DNA from 3 places in the Sphingobium sp. B2 genome. Region 1 is predicted to be linked to each of the others. Evidence: riboswitches for the same ligand, from Rfam matches in the RefSeq annotation. Region 1 holds a riboswitch; each other region holds the start of a gene.
The links. A riboswitch is a leader RNA that binds a small molecule or an ion and turns the genes downstream of it on or off. The one in region 1 is predicted to bind cobalamin.
Positions count from the first base shown of each region.

Region 2: linked by a shared signal. The riboswitch ahead of FE851_RS18025 (DUF1852 domain-containing protein) and the one ahead of FE851_RS27125 (TonB-dependent receptor) in region 1 are both predicted to bind cobalamin.
Region 3: linked by a shared signal. The riboswitch ahead of FE851_RS13000 (TonB-dependent receptor plug domain-containing protein) and the one ahead of FE851_RS27125 (TonB-dependent receptor) in region 1 are both predicted to bind cobalamin.

Region 1 is NZ_VDBZ01000011.1:5,570-11,223, forward strand. It holds gene tnpA (IS66-like element accessory protein TnpA) at 1-277, opposite strand, end outside; gene FE851_RS25185 (hypothetical protein) at 365-658, opposite strand; gene FE851_RS27120 (hypothetical protein) at 765-1,241, opposite strand; gene FE851_RS25195 (WGR domain-containing protein) at 1,358-1,654, shown strand; partial or broken gene FE851_RS25200 (cobyric acid synthase) at 1,672-2,595, opposite strand; gene FE851_RS27125 (TonB-dependent receptor) at 2,537-2,758, opposite strand; cobalamin riboswitch at 3,006-3,179, opposite strand; gene istA (IS21 family transposase) at 3,597-5,096, shown strand; gene istB (IS21-like element helper ATPase IstB) at 5,093-5,654, shown strand, end outside.
Region 2 is NZ_VDBZ01000002.1:514,702-520,355, forward strand. It holds gene FE851_RS18010 (TonB-dependent receptor domain-containing protein) at 1-1,000, shown strand, start outside; gene FE851_RS18015 (RraA family protein) at 1,018-1,692, shown strand; gene FE851_RS18020 (IclR family transcriptional regulator) at 1,746-2,483, shown strand; cobalamin riboswitch at 2,701-2,925, shown strand; gene FE851_RS18025 (DUF1852 domain-containing protein) at 3,219-4,304, shown strand; gene FE851_RS18030 (methionine synthase) at 4,331-5,359, shown strand; gene acnD (Fe/S-dependent 2-methylisocitrate dehydratase AcnD) at 5,521-5,654, shown strand, end outside.
Region 3 is NZ_VDBZ01000001.1:2,646,739-2,652,392, reverse strand. It holds gene fdhF (formate dehydrogenase subunit alpha) at 1-1,179, shown strand, start outside; gene FE851_RS13010 (formate dehydrogenase subunit delta) at 1,190-1,423, shown strand; gene fdhD (formate dehydrogenase accessory sulfurtransferase FdhD) at 1,420-2,214, shown strand; cobalamin riboswitch at 2,283-2,503, shown strand; gene FE851_RS13000 (TonB-dependent receptor plug domain-containing protein) at 2,675-4,510, shown strand; gene FE851_RS12995 (ABC transporter substrate-binding protein) at 4,548-5,384, opposite strand; gene FE851_RS12990 (FecCD family ABC transporter permease) at 5,462-5,654, shown strand, end outside.

The sequences.
Region 1 (5,654 bases):
GCTCCAGCACGATCGCCGCTTCCGGCTCGGTCGGTGCGGTGGGGACCACGGCCGGCTCCGGCGTATTGTCGATCACCGCCGGGACGAACGCCTCTTGCACCCGGCGCAGAGCCGCACGACGCCACTGATAGATCAGGCTACGAGAGACGTCGTACCGCCGCGCAACGTGCTGGACCTTGGCACCAGGCGAAAACGCCTCACGAAGAATCTCGAGCCGTTCCTCATCCGACCAATCCCGGCGGCGAGCAGCCCCCGTCAACACCGTCACCTGCGTCATGGCTGTCCTTAAGCGCGTCCTTATGTGCGACCTTAAGGACGTCCTGCGCACTCCTCTGCGCTTCGGCAAGCGGGTCAGGCCGGACGGTTACAGCCCGTCAAACCTAAGCTCCGGATCGAGGGCGTCACTGGCGGCGGTGGGTCCCCTGCCCCACATATCGAGCATTAGGCCACGCTCGCGCGCGTCCTGCGCCGGCACCTGGGAAGCGAAGAGCGGGATTCCGCGCGCGATGCACCCCATCCCGATCGTCTGCACGTGGGCGACAAGCTGGCGGCGACAAGCCTCGGGAAGTGCGCCGAGATAGTGCGGCTGCATGTCGTGGATCAGCAGCGCGCAGCGGCCGGGCTCGATAGCCCAGCTCACCTTGTTCGAGAACGTCACTTCGCTTTCCTCCCTCGGAGGCCGCCGCGACAGGTGACGTTTGCTGATTAGACCATTCCCCCCGGCACGGCGGCGATGGTCATGAATGATGACGACATGCCGCTCCCTAGAGGGAGCGCCAATAGTCCGCGCAGAACAGGGTGGCAGAGTCGGTCATCGGCGACTTAATGGCATGCGCGGCACCGACAGGCAATGCGGTGGATGAACGCTTAGCGTTACTGCGCTTCAGGTCGATCGCCGACATGGCGAGGGAAGAGGGCGAGCCACCTACGGCCGCAACTTCTTCATCCACACAGCGTGGTCTCGGGCTCCGGGTATCCTTTGGCCGCACAGGTACGGCATAAACCTCGCCGTAACCCGGCACGATGACCGTGCGCGCAACCGCACGGGGATCATCGGTTGGCACGGGCTGGACAAGAACAGTGCCGCGTCCCGGCACATAGACCATGCGCGGTTGCGGAGCCTTCTGGTCGGCCGACTGCGCGGCGATCGGCGAGGCCGCGCCGATCGCGAGCATCAAGGCTGCTACGGTCGAAGCCCTATGGCGCATGAAAAAACACATGAACTGAACCAGGGAGAGCATCAAGCATTGCCGGCTGAGTTATCGCGACACTTCTATAGACTTTGTGAATCAATGGGCGGCTTTTGATTCAAAGAAGTCGTCGGACAACGCAGAGCTGATTTTGTAGGCTTTGCGCCATGAAAGGCGCAATTATCCCCGATGCGATCGAGTTGGTGGCGCTCGATCCGGCGCGCAACATCCGCCGGCGCTATAGTATCACCGCGAGCCTCGACCTGTTCGGCATGATCGTTGTCGAAACCCGTTGGGGCCGGATCGGCACACGCGGCCAGGCGCAGCGCCACGCCTTTCCCGATCGCGCGGCGGCCGAGCGTCATATCGCCGCCACTCTGCGCCGGCGGGGCACCGCCAAAATCCGGATCGGAGTGCCTTATAGACCAATGACAGACGCCGGCGATTGGACGGAGAGCGTTTAAACGGAGCCGTGCTACTATCAATCTCGGCTCGCCTTTGATGAAAGGGCGAGGATCGTATCGACATCGATATGTCGTTCGAGTTCGGCGGCAAGACCATCGAGCGCGGCATCGACCGAGGCGTGATAATCGACGCCCGCGCCATTGCCGCCGAGCCGCGCGATCCATGCTGCCCGCTGCCGGGCATCCGCCAGCAGCCCATGAAGATAGGTGCCCGAGACCAAGCCGTCTGCGCTCACGGCACCATCGTTGCGGCCGCTGTCGAGCCGCACGAGCGGGCGCTCTGTATCGGGACCAAAGGTAGCGCCGATGTGCATCTCATAGCCCTCACACCGCGCGCCCAGCGCCTCGCCCGCGACCCGCCGCAACGTCTTTTCTCCAGCTAGCACGGTTTCGACATCAAGCAGGCCGAGGCCCGCCACATCAGCCTGTGCGCCCTCGATGCCGTCCGGGTCTGCGATGCGCTTGCCGAGCATCTGATAACCACCGCACAGGCCCAAAACCGCGCCGCCATGACGATGGTGGGCGAGGATATCAATGTCCCAGCCTTCGCGCCGGATCGCGGCAAGATCGGCGATGGTCGCCTTGGAGCCCGGCAGCACGATCAAAGCAGCCTCGACCGGGATTGGCTGACCCGGGGAAATCATCGCCAATTCTATGCCCGGTTCGAGCTTGAGCGGATCGAGATCGTCGAAATTGGAGATGCGCGGCGTGACGAGGCAGGCGATGAGCAATCGGCCGGAGGCGAGCGCTTGCCGCCTTTCGAGCACGACCGCATCCTCGCTCGGGAGCCGCGCGCACTCTGCGAGCCACGGCACCACGCCGAAGCCGGGCCAGCCCGAAAGGCGCTCGATGTCGCGATAGCGGTCCTCGAACAGCGCGGGATCACCGCGAAACTTGTTGATGAGGAATCCCTGGATCATCGCCGCGTCTTCGGGATCGATCCCCGGCTGCGGGATCGTTGAAGTCGATCCCGTCCACAAAGACCAGCGTGTGGTTCGCCTCCGCTCCGCGAATGCGTATCTGGGTGAGCGAGCCCTGCGTGCCCGATGACGCGACCGTGAGGCGGATAAGGTCGAGCGCGAGGGGCTGGCCCAGTGACTCGATCGTCTTGGCATCGAGCTGGAGGCGGGCACGTCAGCGGACGCTACGGGCACCAGCGCAGCGGTAACGACGATATCGGGCGGCACCGCGCCGTCCACGGTGACAGGTCCGGCAGCGGCAGCGGCAAGAAGTAGGGCGATGGGCATGGAAATTCCTCCGGGTAATGCGACATACGTTGTCGCCCCAGAGGATCGGCACGGTCCCGCCAAAGGCCCACACTTCTCCACGCGCTTGCGGCTGGACCCGGCCGGGCGCGGACGACGGCGAGGGTAGGTTCCCGACTTGCCGGCTCAACCCGAAGGCTCGCGCACTGGCATTACGGTTGCGGGCACAGCGCCGGAATCACACCGGCTTCCCTTTTCACCGTCCCCCCGCATCCGCCCAATGGCAGCGCGTGGACGGCACCTTCGCTTAGCGTACTGCTTAAGGGTGGGCGGAAAGGAGTGTCAATGTGAAGAAGGCCAGTTATGGGCACGCTCGCCATTATCTGGGTGATGCGTAACTCAAAACTTTTGCATCAGGGCGATGGTGCTTGAAACAGGGATACTGGCAGCAGAACAGCGCCAGAATGTGCATCAGATTTTTGCATCACGGAGAGGCGCAGATTTCTGCGCTTTCTAGTCTGATGCAAAACTTGTGAGTTCTGCATCAGCGGGGGGTGTTCTCCTGTTTTTCGTCTCAACCGCGCGGGGTTTCGGGCAACTAAAACCGTGCTGAGGCTGAGAGCGGCGGTGCAAAAACCTACCACGGTAGCGGCGGGATAGTCCCGCTTCGGGCGGCGTAAAAGTCGTCCACCTATGTCCTGTCTGCAGCGTGCAGGGAGGGCCGGGAGATCTATACCGTGGAACTTTATCGGGAGGTCCGCGTCGCCTGTGGGAACGGCATGACCCAGCGCGAGGCGGCGAGGCATTTCAACATATCGCGCGACAGTGTTCGCAAGATGCTGTCGTATTCGACCCCACCCGGCTACCGGCGGCAGGCTCCGGTGCGCCGGCCGAAGCTGGATGCGTTTGTTTCAACGATCGATCACTGGCTTGATGAGGACGTGAAGGTACCGCGCAAGCAGCGGCACACGGCCAAGCGGGTGTTCGACCGGCTTCGCGACGAATGCGGGTTCACCGGCGGCTACACGATCATCAAGGATTACATGCGCGAGCGCGAGCAGCGCCGACAGGAAGTGTTCGTGCCGCTGTCGCACCCGCCGGGCCATGCGCAGGCCGACTTTGGCGAGGCGATGGTGGTGATCGGCGGCGTGGAGCAGAAGGCCCGCTTCTTCGTGCTCGACCTGCCGCACAGCGACGGCTGCTATGTGCGAGCCTATCCGGCGGCGGTGGCCGAGGCCTGGGTGGATGGCCACATCCATGCGTTCGCCTTCTTCGGCGCGGTGCCGCAATCGATCGTCTACGACAATGACCGCTGCCTTGTGGCGAAGATCCTGCCCGACGGGACACGCAAGCGTGCGGCACTGTTCAGTGGCTTCCTGTCCCACTACCTGATCCGGGATCGCTATGGCCGTCCGGGAAAGGGCAACGACAAGGGGAACGTCGAGGGGCTGGTCGGTTATGCCCGGCGCAACTTCATGGTGCCGATCCCGCGGTTTGCGACATGGGATGCGTTCAACGCCTGGCTGGAAGAGCAATGCCGCAAGCGTCAGCATGACAGGCTGCGCGGCGAGAGCGAGACGATCGGGGAACGGCTGCAGCGGGATCTTGCCGCCATGCGTCCATTGCCGGCGGCACCCTTCGATGCCTGCGACCAGGCCAGCGCCAAAGTGACGGCGCAGTCGCTGGTGCGCTACAAGACCAACGACTATTCGGTCCCGGTCGCCTACGGGCATCAGGATGTCTGGGTTCGCGGCTACGTCGACGCGGTGGTGATCGGCTGCCGCGGCGAGATCATCGCCCGCCATCCGCGGTGCTGGGAACGCGAAGACGTCGTCTTCGATCCGCTGCATTACCTGCCGCTGATCGAGCAGAAGATCAACGCGCTGGATCAGGCTGCTCCTCTCCAGGGCTGGGACTTGCCCGGCGAGTTCGCCACGCTGCGCCGCCTGATGGAGGCGAGGATGAACAAGCACGGCCGGCGCGAGTACGTGCAGGTTCTGCGGCTGCTGGAAAGCTTCGACCTCGCCGATCTGCATGCGGCGGTGAAGCAGGCCCTGCATCTCGGTGCGATCGGCTTCGATGCGGTCAAGCATCTGGTCCTGTGCCAGGTGGAGCGCCGGCCGCCGCGACTGGACCTGTCGATCTACCCATACCTGCCGAGGGCGAATGTCGAGACGACCTCGGTCAAGGCCTACATGCGCCTGCTCGGTAACGTTGAGGGGGAGGAAGCGGCATGAGCACCGAGGCCCCCGAGATCCTGCTTGCCCACTATCTCAAAACCTTGAAGCTGCCGACCTTCCAGCGCGAGTACCAGAAGCTGGCCCGGCAATGCGCCGCCGAGGGCGTCGATCATATCGGCTATCTGACCCGGCTTGCCGAACGGGAGATGATCGAGCGCGACCGCCGCAAGGTCGAACGCCGCATCAAGGCGGCGAAGTTCCCGGTCGTCAAAAGTCTCGACAGCTTCGACTTTGCCGCCATCCCGAAGCTCAACAAGATGCAGGTGCTGGAACTGGCGCGTTGCGAATGGATCGAGCGGCGCGAGAATGTCATCGCGCTCGGTCCCAGCGGCACGGGCAAGACTCATGTCGCCCTCGGGCTCGGCCTGGCCGCCTGCCAGAGGGGCCTGGCCGTCGGCTTCACGACCGCCGCCGCACTGGTCAGCGAGATGATGGAGGCGCGCGACGAGCGGCGGCTGTTACGCTTCCAGAAGCAGATGGCCGCCTACAAGCTCCTCATCATCGACGAGTTGGGCTTCGTGCCGCTCTCGAAGACCGGCGCGGAACTGCTGTTCG
Region 2 (5,654 bases), on a different contig from region 1:
CGAATTCAACGGCGCGGTTCGCTATACCGATTATTCGACCAGCGGCGGCGTCACCACCTGGAAGGCAGGCCTCAGCTGGACCCCGGTTAGCTCGCTGCGCCTGCGTGCCACCCGCTCCCGCGACATCCGCGCACCCAATCTGTCCGAACTCTTCACCAGCGGGCGGACCCAGTCGGCGACGGTGGTGGACCCGTTCAAGAACAATGTCCGGACATCGGGCATTTTCATCACCACGACCGGCAACGCCAACCTGCAACCGGAAAGGGCGGACACGCTGACGTTGGGGGCGGTGTTCCAGCCGAGCTTCGTTCCTGGCCTCAGCATTTCGGCGGATTATTACGACATCAAGATCAACGATGCGATCGGGTCGCTGTCGGCGCAGCAGGGCGTTGACCAGTGCTTTGCCGGCAACCAACTCGCCTGCGGCTTCATCACCCGTGACGCAGCCGGCAACATCTCGGCCCTGACGGCCTATCCGATCAACCTCTCCACGCTCGTCACCAACGGCGTCGATGTTGAATTGAGCTATCGCGTGCCTTTCGCGGATATGTCCAACTCACTGTCGCTGCGCAGCATCATTTCCTATGTCGGCAAACTTGCGACGACGACACCGGGGTCGCCTTCCATCGACCGGGCGGGCGAAGTGGGTATCAATTCCAACCCGCACTGGCGCGTCAACGCCCAGGCCGATTTCACGCACGGCAATTTCAACTGGTTCAACCAGCTGCGCTTCATCGGTGGCGGGCGTTACGACAATACCAAGGGTCCGCAGGCAGTCAGCCTGCAGCACATCAAGCCGCAAGCCTATTGGGACATGCGCTTTGCTTATCGGTTCGAAGATCTGGGCAAGGGCGCGGAGATGTATTTCAACGTCCAGAACGTCCTTGATCAGGAGCCGCCCTATGCGCCGGGCGACGGATCGATCGCGGTGGCGACCAACACCCAGCTCTACGACACATTTGGCCGCGTCTATCGCGTTGGCTTCCGTTTCAAATTCTGATCGCGACTGGAGATTTTATGAGCATCGGTTTCCGAGTATTGCCCGTCGAGCGTCGCGTGCCCGCCGATCTGGTTAAACGTGCCGCACAATTGCCGGTCGCGAATGTGAGCGACGCCATGAACCGTATGTTCGCTGGCGGCGCGGCGCTTCGCCCCATGCACGGCGGCGGCGTTCTGGCTGGACCTGCCGTCACCGTGAAGGCACGGCCCGGCGACAATCTCATGCTGCACCGCGCGCTCGATATTGCCGAACCGGGCGATGTGGTGGTGGTCGACGGCGGGGGTGACCTGACCAACGCGCTGATCGGTGAGCTCATGGTCGCCCATGCGGAAAGCCGCGGCCTTGCCGGCATCGTGATCTTCGGCGCCATTCGCGACGCCGCGGCGATCCGGGCGGGCAGCTTTCCGGTCTTTGCCGCTGGCATCACGCACCGTGGGCCTTACAAGGACGGCCCCGGCGAAGTGAATGTGCCGATTGCCATTGACGGCATGGTGATCCAGCCGGGCGACCTGATCCTTGGCGACGACGACGGCCTTATTGCCGTCAACATCGACGAAGCGGATGCTGTGTGCGCCAAAGCAGCGGCAAAGCATGCTGCCGAAACCGAGCAGATGGCCAAGATCCGCCGGGGCGAAAATCCGCGCGCCTGGGTTGAAGAAACGCTCAAGCGTTTGGGTTGCGAAGGGATTTGATAGCCTGATCCCTACCCGTCCGCTACAGCAGTCGAAGTTTCAGAGGGATTGCGATGGCGACGGACTTCAAGGATCGACCGGCACTGGAAGGCGTAGCCGCCCTTGAAAGAGGGCTGCTGCTGCTGACAAGCTTCAAACAGGGCGACGGCGTTCTTGGTCTTGCCGAGCTTGCCGAGCGCACTGGCCTGGTCAAAAGCACTATCATGCGCCTGGCCGTCTCGCTGGAACGCTACAATCTCCTGATCAGGATGCCCGACGGCCAGTATCAGTTGGGCAGCGAGGTGGCTCGGCTCAACTCGATCTTCAGGGAAGGCAACGATCTTGAAAAGCATGTCCAGCCGATTCTCGCCAAACTCGCCTTTGAAACCGAGGAAACAGCGACATTCTATGTGCGTCAGGGAGATGTGCGGCTTTGCCTGTTTCGGGTAAATTCTCCAAGCAATCTGCGGCTCGACGTCCAGCCAGGCACACAGCGGCCGCTCGACGGATCGGCCTCTGCGCAGTTGCTGCTTTTGTTCGAGAACTGGCCGGAGGTTAAACCCGCACTACCGCCCCTGCCCATCTATACCTCTGGCGTTACGACGCCGCATGTTGCCTCGCTTTCGGTGCCGGTGATCGGCCATGGCGACCGGCTCGTGGGCGCGCTCAGTATCGCAGGGCCCGAAGTACGCCTGTCTGGGTCGCAAAAAAGACTGGCACTGCCTTTGCTACACGCTGGCCTCAACCTGTGCCGTTCCCTTGGGGGCAATGCCGAGGCAATCTATCGGGTGCCAATCGCGCTGGCGACATAGTCCAGAAGATCGGGCCGCTGTCATTCCATTGATCGGACTGATCACGTTAAGCTGGGCAGCCGCGCCACGATGGTCGGGGCGTGACGGCCATCTTGCTGACTCCATTGATTCACGGCTTGGGCGGAACTGCCCGAATGCCGTCGATGGCTGAACGCACAGCCGCCCACACTATATAAAGAAACCTTTATATAACTCTTGACAATTATGCCTGAATGGCGTCAAACGAGCCTGTCAAGGTTCCCCGCCTCAGGCATGATGGCGGGGCTAAGACGGGAAGCCGGTGGTGCCTTTTCGAGGCAGAGTCCGGCGCTGCCCCCGCAACTGTAAGCGGCGAGCGGCGGTTCCATTTCGCGTCACTGGGTTTTTGCAAGAAACCCGGGAAGGCCGGAACCACCGCGATGACCCGTAAGCCAGGAGACCTGCCTTTGGCGCCATAACTTTCCTCGGACGGGGGTTCCTCCGATGGATCGCGCTTGAAGCGTTGCCCGTGCCGCAAAGCACTTTCCGGGTAATTCATGCCTTGCGCGTTCTTCTTTGGCCCTTCCGCCCGGCAAATGCAGGTGATCGGTCAATGCTTCCAATCCTGTTCCGCCTCATTCGCTACCGACGAATGCGTCCGCGCGCCGTGCCATCAGGCTGACCCCTGACGGAAGCGGCGCGCCGCCAATATTCCATCATTCAGCCCGCTAAAGACGGACGGCGCTCGCGCCGGACCGAAGGAGCCTTTGCATGCCCGTGACTTGCGCCAATCCTGCCCTTTCCCGCCACGACCACAGCACGCCGACCATCGCCACCGACAAGCAGCCATCAGGGCATCGGATCATGACGGGCGAGGAGCTTACCTTTTCCATCACGCGCCTTCGCTTTGACGACGATTATCGCCCGTCGGATACGACGCGTATCACGACCAACTTCGCCAATCTGGCCAGAGGAGAGAACCGGCAGGAGAATCTGCGTGGCGTGCTGAGGATGATCGACAACCGTTTCAACGACCTAGCCGATTGGGACAATCCCGATGGGGATCGCTACGGCATGGAACTGGATATCATTTCCGTCGCGATGAGCCTTGCCGCTGCCAACGGCCTCACGGCGTTTCCCATCATCGAAATTCTGAACACCAACATCATCGATCGCAAGACGGACAAGCGCATCGCCGGGATCGTCGGAAACAACTTCTCCTCCTACCTGCGCGACTATGATTTCAGCGTGCTGCTGGCGGAGCACAACCGGGACCGCGTCGGTTTCGACACGCCGGACGGCTTTGGTGATCTGCACGGCCGTCTGTTCCGCCATTTCGTGCAGTCCGATACGTACAAGGCCAATTTTTCCAAGCCTCCCGTCATCTGCCTGAGCGTATCCAGCAGCAAGACCTACCATCGCACGGAAAACCATCACCCCATTCTGGGCTTCGAATACCGGCAAAGTGAATTCTCGCCGACCGACGAATATTTCGCAAAGATGGGTCTTAAGGTCCGCTTTTTCATGCCACGGGGCAGCCGCTCGCCCATGGCCTTCTATTTTTCTGGGGATCTGCTCGGCGACTACAGCAACCTGGAACTGATCGGCACCATCAGCACGATGGAATCCTTTCAGAAGATCTACCGGCCCGAAATCTACAACGCCAATCGCACAGCGGGAACGCGCTTCCTGCCCAGCCTGACGCATCAGGACTTTTCGTCCACGCGCATTGACTACGACCGCGAGGAACGAAGTCGCCTGGGCATCGAACAGGGCCGGTTCGCAGAAGAGAATTTCATCAAACCTTACGGCCAACTTCTCTCGCAATGGTCCGCCACACAAGCACCCAAGAACATGATCTGACCCAATAGAAGAAAAGGCCATCCATCATGAATAGAATATTGCCCACATCGACCGCCGGCAGTCTGCCCAAGCCCTCATGGCTTGCGGAGCCTGAGAAACTTTGGTCGCCCTGGAAGCTGAAGGGTGATGAATTGGCCGTCGCCAAGCACGATGCCCTGCGCCTGGCCTTGGACGACCAGCGGCAGGCGGGGATCGACATCGTCGGCGATGGCGAACAGACCCGCCAGCATTTCGTCACGACCTTCATCGAGCATCTGAGCGGCGTCGATTTTGAAAAGCGCGAGACCGTCAGGATTCGCAATCGCTACGATGCCAGCGTGCCCACGGTCGTGGGCGCGGTCGCACGACCGAAGCCCGTTTTCGCCGACGATGCGACATATCTGCGCGCCCGGACCAGCCAGCCGATCAAGTGGACGCTGCCCGGCCCGATGACGATGATCGATACATTGCACGATGCCCATTACCGCAGCCGCGAGAAGCTGGCCTGGGAGTTCGCGACGATCCTCAATCAGGAGGCAAAGGCGTTGGAAGCTGCAGGTGTCGATGTGATCCAGTTCGACGAACCGGCCTTTAACGTGTTCTTCGAAGAGGCGAACGACTGGGGAATCGCTACTCTGGAACGCGCGATCGAAGGGCTGACATGCGAAACGGCGGTCCACATCTGCTACGGCTACGGCATCAAGGCGAATACCGACTGGAAAAAGACGCTGGGATCGGAATGGCGGCAGTATGAGGAGACCTTCCCCAACCTGCAAAAGTCCAAGATCGACATCATCTCGCTGGAATGCCACCGTTCCCGCGTTCCGCTGGACCTGATCGAACTGATCCGGGGCAAGAAGGTGATGGTCGGCGCCATCGACGTGGCGAGCGATGCCATCGAGACCCCGGAGGAGGTGGCCGATACGCTGCGCAAGGCTCTCCAGTTCGTCGATGCCGACAAGCTCTATCCGTCGACCAATTGCGGAATGGCACCGCTGTCCCGGCAGGTGGCGCGCGGCAAGCTGAACGCCCTGGGCGCGGGCGCCGACATCGTCCGCCGGGAACTTGAGGGCTAATGCTCCGCTAGTCGACCGCACGCGCTTCGCATGGTGGTGCGGACGAGACGGGTCATACGATGACCGCAATTCGCAAAATTCGCTGATTTGCAGAAATCCGTCCGCACCCCTTCGCCTTTTCAGCCATTTTCGTAAAGCCGCGCACCGCCGATAAGGCCCCCATGGCGCAGAATGGAGCGCCCCGACCCGATCCTGATGTCGACACCCTGATGGAAGACCCAGCGCCGATGAACGATGCCTATCGCAAACCGCTGCCCGGCACCGCAGTCGACTATTTCGACACGCACGCCGCGAT
Region 3 (5,654 bases), on a different contig from region 1:
GCTATGGCGACCGGCAATGTCGGGCGCGAAGGCGTGGGCGTGAACCCGCTGCGGGGGCAGAATAATGTGCAGGGCGCCTGCGACATGGGCAGCTTCCCGCATGAATTTTCCGGCTATCGCCATGTGTCCGACACGGCGACGCGGCAGTTGTTCGAACGCTCATGGGGCGTCAGCCTGGACGCCGAGCCGGGGCTGCGCATTCCCAACATGCTGGACGCCGCGACCGACGGGACGTTCAAGGGGCTGTTCGTGCAGGGCGAGGATATTCTTCAATCCGATCCCAACACCCATCATGTCGCGGCGGGGCTTGCAGCGATGGAGTGCGTCGTGGTGCAGGACCTGTTCCTCAACGAAACCGCCAATTACGCCCATGTCTTCCTGCCGGGATCGACCTTCCTAGAAAAGGACGGCACCTTCACCAACGCCGAACGCCGCATCCAGCGGGTGCGCAAGGTGATGGCCCCGCTCAATGGCTATGCCGACTGGGAAATTGTGCAACTGGTCGCCAACGCCATGGGCCTCCAGTGGACCTATGATCACCCCGCGCAGATCATGGACGAGATCGCCGCGCTCACCCCGACCTTTGCGGGCGTCCATTATGACCGGCTGGAGGCGGAAGGATCGCTGCAATGGCCCGCCAATGACGCTGCGCCCGATGGTACGCCGACCATGCATATCGACGGTTTCGTGCGGGGGAAGGGCAAGTTCGTCGTCACCGACTATGTGCCGACGGACGAAAAGACCGGCCCGCGCTTCCCGCTGTTGCTGACGACCGGGCGCATCCTGTCCCACTATAATGTCGGCGCGCAGACGCGGCGGACGGCAAACACCGCCTGGCACCCGGAGGACCGGCTGGAAATCCATCCGTCCGATGCGGAAAATCGCGGGATCAAGGAAGGCGACTGGGTTGCCCTGAAAAGCCGTGCGGGGGAAACCACGCTGCGCGCGCAAGTGACCGAGCGGGTAGCGCCGGGCGTGGTTTATACGACCTTCCACCACCCCGAAACCCAGGCCAATGTCATCACCACCGACTATAGCGACTGGGCGACCAACTGCCCGGAATATAAGGTGACGGCGGTGCAGGTGATGCCATCCAACGGCCCCAGCGACTGGCAACTCGACTATGCCGATCAGGCCAGGATGAGCCGCCGCATTGCGCCGTTGGAAGCGGCGGAATAGGATCGGCCCGATGAGCGACGAAAATGACGTCATGTCCACCGCCGACCGGCTGATCTACATGGCCAACCAGATCGCGCGCAATCTGGCGGCGCAGGGCGATGCGGAGGCGGTTGCGTCCACCGCCAGCCATATCGCCAGCTTCTGGGACCCGCTTATGCGTGCGCGGATCGTGGCGCTGGCGGCGGAGCAGCCCGACGCCCTGTCGCCGATCGCGGCGCAGGCCGTGCGCCGGATCAGCGCTTGAAGCAGGGCGGCGACGCGCTGACCTTCATCCGTCTGGCCCGCGATGGGCAGGGCGAAGCGGTCGAACGGGTGCTGGCCGATGAAGTGCCGGTCGCGATCGAATTCAACGGCATCGGCTATGCGGTGCTGATGGCGACGCCCACTGATCTGACCGATCTGGTGCTGGGTTTTGCGCTGGCGGAACGGCTGATCAGGCCGGACGATGCGCCGTTCGACGTCGATACCCATGATACCGATCAGGGCATCGTGGCGCGCGCGACTCTGCCGCCTTCGCGGACCGATTTGCTGCTGGACCGGGTACGGCACCGCGCGTCCGATTCATCGTGCGGCCTGTGCGGGATCGAAAATCTGGAGCAGGCGATTCGGCCCCTGCCGCCAGTGACGACGCGATCGCGCGCCGACCGCGCCGCGATCTTTCGCGCGCTTGATGGGCTGGCGGCGCATCAACCGCTCAATGCCGCGACCGGCGCGGCCCATGCCGCCGCCTGGGTCGGCGCGGACGGGGCGATCCGTCTGGCGCGGGAGGATGTCGGGCGGCACAATGCGTTCGACAAGCTGATCGGCGCCATGAAGCGCGCGGGCGCGGGCTGGGACGAGGGCTTTGCGCTGCTGTCGTCACGCTGTTCCTATGAACTGGTGGAAAAAGCGGTGCTGAGCCAATGCCCGCTTCTGGTGACGATTTCCGCCCCCACAAGGCTGGCGGCGGAGCGCGCGGCGGCGGCGGGACTGCCGCTGGTCGTGCTGGCGCGACGCGACGCGATGTTGCACCGGGGCAACGCCCCGCTGACGTAGCGAAACAGCCGCTTGGCAATGCCGCGCCTTTGCCCTAGAGCGCGTCGCGTGAGGGGGGCTCGCCTTTCTTGCAGCTAGATCGCGCCGGTGTCCCGCAAGGGGCTGAAAATGGGAATGCGGTGCGGGCGTGGAAGCGCCCTATTCCGCAGCTGTCCCTGCAACTGTAAGCGGTGAGCATGATGCATAAGGGTCGCAAGACCCGGCCACTGGACGCCACTGTCTGGGAAGGTTCGTGCATCATTGCCCTGACCCGTGAGCCAGGAGACCTGCCGGCGTCTGGTCGCTCTTGCCCTGATCCAGGGGATTGGTCATGGCACGGTGGTTTTCCGTCGAGCGACGCTGTGCGGCCGGGGCCGCATCGTGCCGTGCGGCGGGGGCTGGCGTCATCCCGCATCATGGCGCGACCGCGTGCGCGGACGCCCTGGCCTTGAAGTCGCATGGGACGCGCAGGGCATATATCATGGTAAAAACAGGGATTTCTCTCATTGCGCTGCTGGCGGCAACGCCCGCTCTGGCGCAGGACGACGACATCATCGTCACCGCATCGGGCATCGAACAGTCGCGCGACGAAGTGGGGCAGGCGATCACCGTCATCGACGCGCAGACCATCCAGACGCGGCAGGCGGTCGATGTGGTCGATCTGCTGGCGACGACGCCGGGCGTTCGTTTCAACCGTAACGGGTCCACCGGCGGAGTGACCGGCGTATCGCTGCGCGGCGCGGAAACGACGCAGACTCTGGTGCTGATCGACGGGGTGAAGGTCAATGACCCCAGCGGCATCGGCGATGGGTATGATTTCGGCCATTTGCTGACCGGCAATATCAAGCGGATCGAAGTGCTGCGCGGCTCCAACTCGGTCGTCTATGGCAGCCAGGCGATCGGCGGCGTGGTCAACATCATGACCGGCGTGCCGGTGGACGGCTTCGGCGCGAACGCCTCGGTCGATTATGGCTATAGCGATACGGTCAATGCCAAGGCGGACGTGTCCGGCTCCAGCGGCATCGCGTCGGGCGGTGTGGGCGCGGCCTATTTCCGCACGGACGGCATCTCATCTGCGGTGGGCGGCACGGAAAAGGACGGCTATGAAAATATCGCCACCAACGCGCGGCTCAAACTGGCGTTCAGCGATGCGTTGAGCCTCGATCTACGTGGCTATTACATCCATGCCGATCTCGACTATGACAGCTTCTTTGGCGCACCGGCCGACAGCAGCGATGTGAGCAAGCTGGACCAATATGTGGGCTATGCGGGCCTCAACCTGGCTTTGCTGGATGGCAAGCTGACGAACCGCGCAGCCGTCACCTATCTGCGCAACGACCGCGACTATTATTTCGTGCGCGGCACCGACCCGGATTATGGCTATTCCGGCACCAACCTGCGCTTTGAATATGAAGGCGTCTATGCCCCGGTCGATCAGGCCAAGCTGGTATTCGGCTACGAGCATGAACGGCCCGACTATGATTTCTTCGGGTTCGGCAGCACGTCGTCGGCAAAGATCAATATCGACAGCGTCTATGCGCTGGCGATCGTCAAGCCCTTCACGGGCCTGTCGGTCACGGGCGGTGTGCGGCATGACGATCATAGCCAGTTTGGCGGCGCGACCACGTTCGGCGCGAATGCCAACTATTCGCCCAATGCAGGCGCGACCAATATCCGCCTGAGCTATGGCGAAGGGTTCAAGGCGCCCTCGCTCTATCAGCTGTACGACATGTTCAGCGGCAATAGCGCGCTGCTCCCCGAACGGTCGAAAAGCTATGATATCGGCTTTGACCAGAGCCTGGACGGTGGCCGGGCGATCCTGTCGGTCACGGCGTTCCGGCGGGATACGACCGACCAGATCAATTATGACAATGCGACCTTCAGCTACAGCAATCTGGACCGCACCCGCGCCAAGGGCGTGGAGGCGAGCATTGCCTTGAAGCCGGTGGACGCGCTGACCGTGACGGGCAGCTACAGCTATGTCGATGCGCGCGACCGGTCGGGCGGGATCACGGACGGCAACCGCCTGCCGCGCCGCGCGGCCAATGCGATCAGCGTTTCGAGCGACTATGTCTGGTCGTTCGGCCTGTCGACCGGGGCGACAGTGACGATGGTAGGCGACAGTTTCGACAATGCCGCCAACACCCGCCGTCTGGACGGCTATGCGCTTGTCGGCCTGCGGGCTTCGCTGCCGCTGGGCGAGCATCTGGAAGTCTATGGCCGGATCGACAATCTGTTCGATGAAGCCTACGCCACGGCCTATGGCTATGGCGTCTATGGCCGCTCCGCCTTTGGCGGCGTGCGTGTCCGCTTCTGATATGGCACAAGGGGGGACGGGCGCGCTGCTCGTCCCTTCACCTTGGCGCGTTCTGACGCGCCGTGCTTTTGCTGCGTGGCGCCCCAAGTTGCGCCACGATGGCCCGCGCCGCCTGCACATAGGCCGGGCCGCCGCACACGGTCCAGCTTTGCGGCAGGCTGATGCGCGGGATGGATTTGATCGCCGGATGCTGGAGCATTTCGGTCCCCTGATCGACCACCGCTTCGCTGCCGCTTTCCACGATCAGCCAGTCGGGCCGCGCCGCGACCATCGCCTCCAGCGGCACCTGCGCCAGCGCAGGCTTGCCGAGTTTTGCTGCCAGATTGGTCAGCCCGACCCGATGCATCAGGTCATCGACCAGCGTGCCTGTGCCGGTCATATAGCCGCGCCGCTGATAATAGGCGGCAACGCCGCCGCGCTTCGCTTTCGGCAGTGCTGCCAGATCGCGGTTCATCTGCGCAATCAGCTTTTCGCCCCGGTCGACATGGCCGACCGCGCGCGCGACCTGCCGTATCTGGTCCTTAATCGCGCCATAATTGTCCGCACTGGCCAGGCCCAATGTGGTCCATTGGCCCGGCGGCGCTCCGGCGACCATGTTCGGCCCGATCGGATAGCCCAGGATCAAATCGGGGCGGATCGCGAGCACCTCTTCCGAAGCGCGGCGCAGCGTACGATACCCGCGCGCCTTTTCCGCCGCCGCCGACAATTCGGGGTCGAGCGCATTGCTGCTGAGCGCCGCGATCTGGCCCTTGTCGGCCAGCGCGATCAGATATTGATCGGCGCACACGTTGAGCGACACGATCCGCCGCGGCGCAGCGTGTGCCGTTCCGGTGAGTGTCAGGGCGGCAATGGCGAGGATCAACGGACGGATCATGGAGCCTGTCTTGTAGTAGGACCTGTTCCTGCCTTCGCAGGAACATGGCGCTTTGCCAACCGCCAAGGGGAGCACTCATGACGGCCCGCCGCCACCCCTTGCTCGTCCCCGCGCTGCTGATCCTGCTGGTCGGCGCGGCGATGGGATCGGTGATGCTGGGGGCCGTCGCGATCAGCCCGGCGCGGATATGGGCGGTGCTGACCGGCGGCGGCGATGCGGTTGCCCGTGCGATCATCATCGACCTGCGCCTGCCGCGCATGCTGCTGGGCC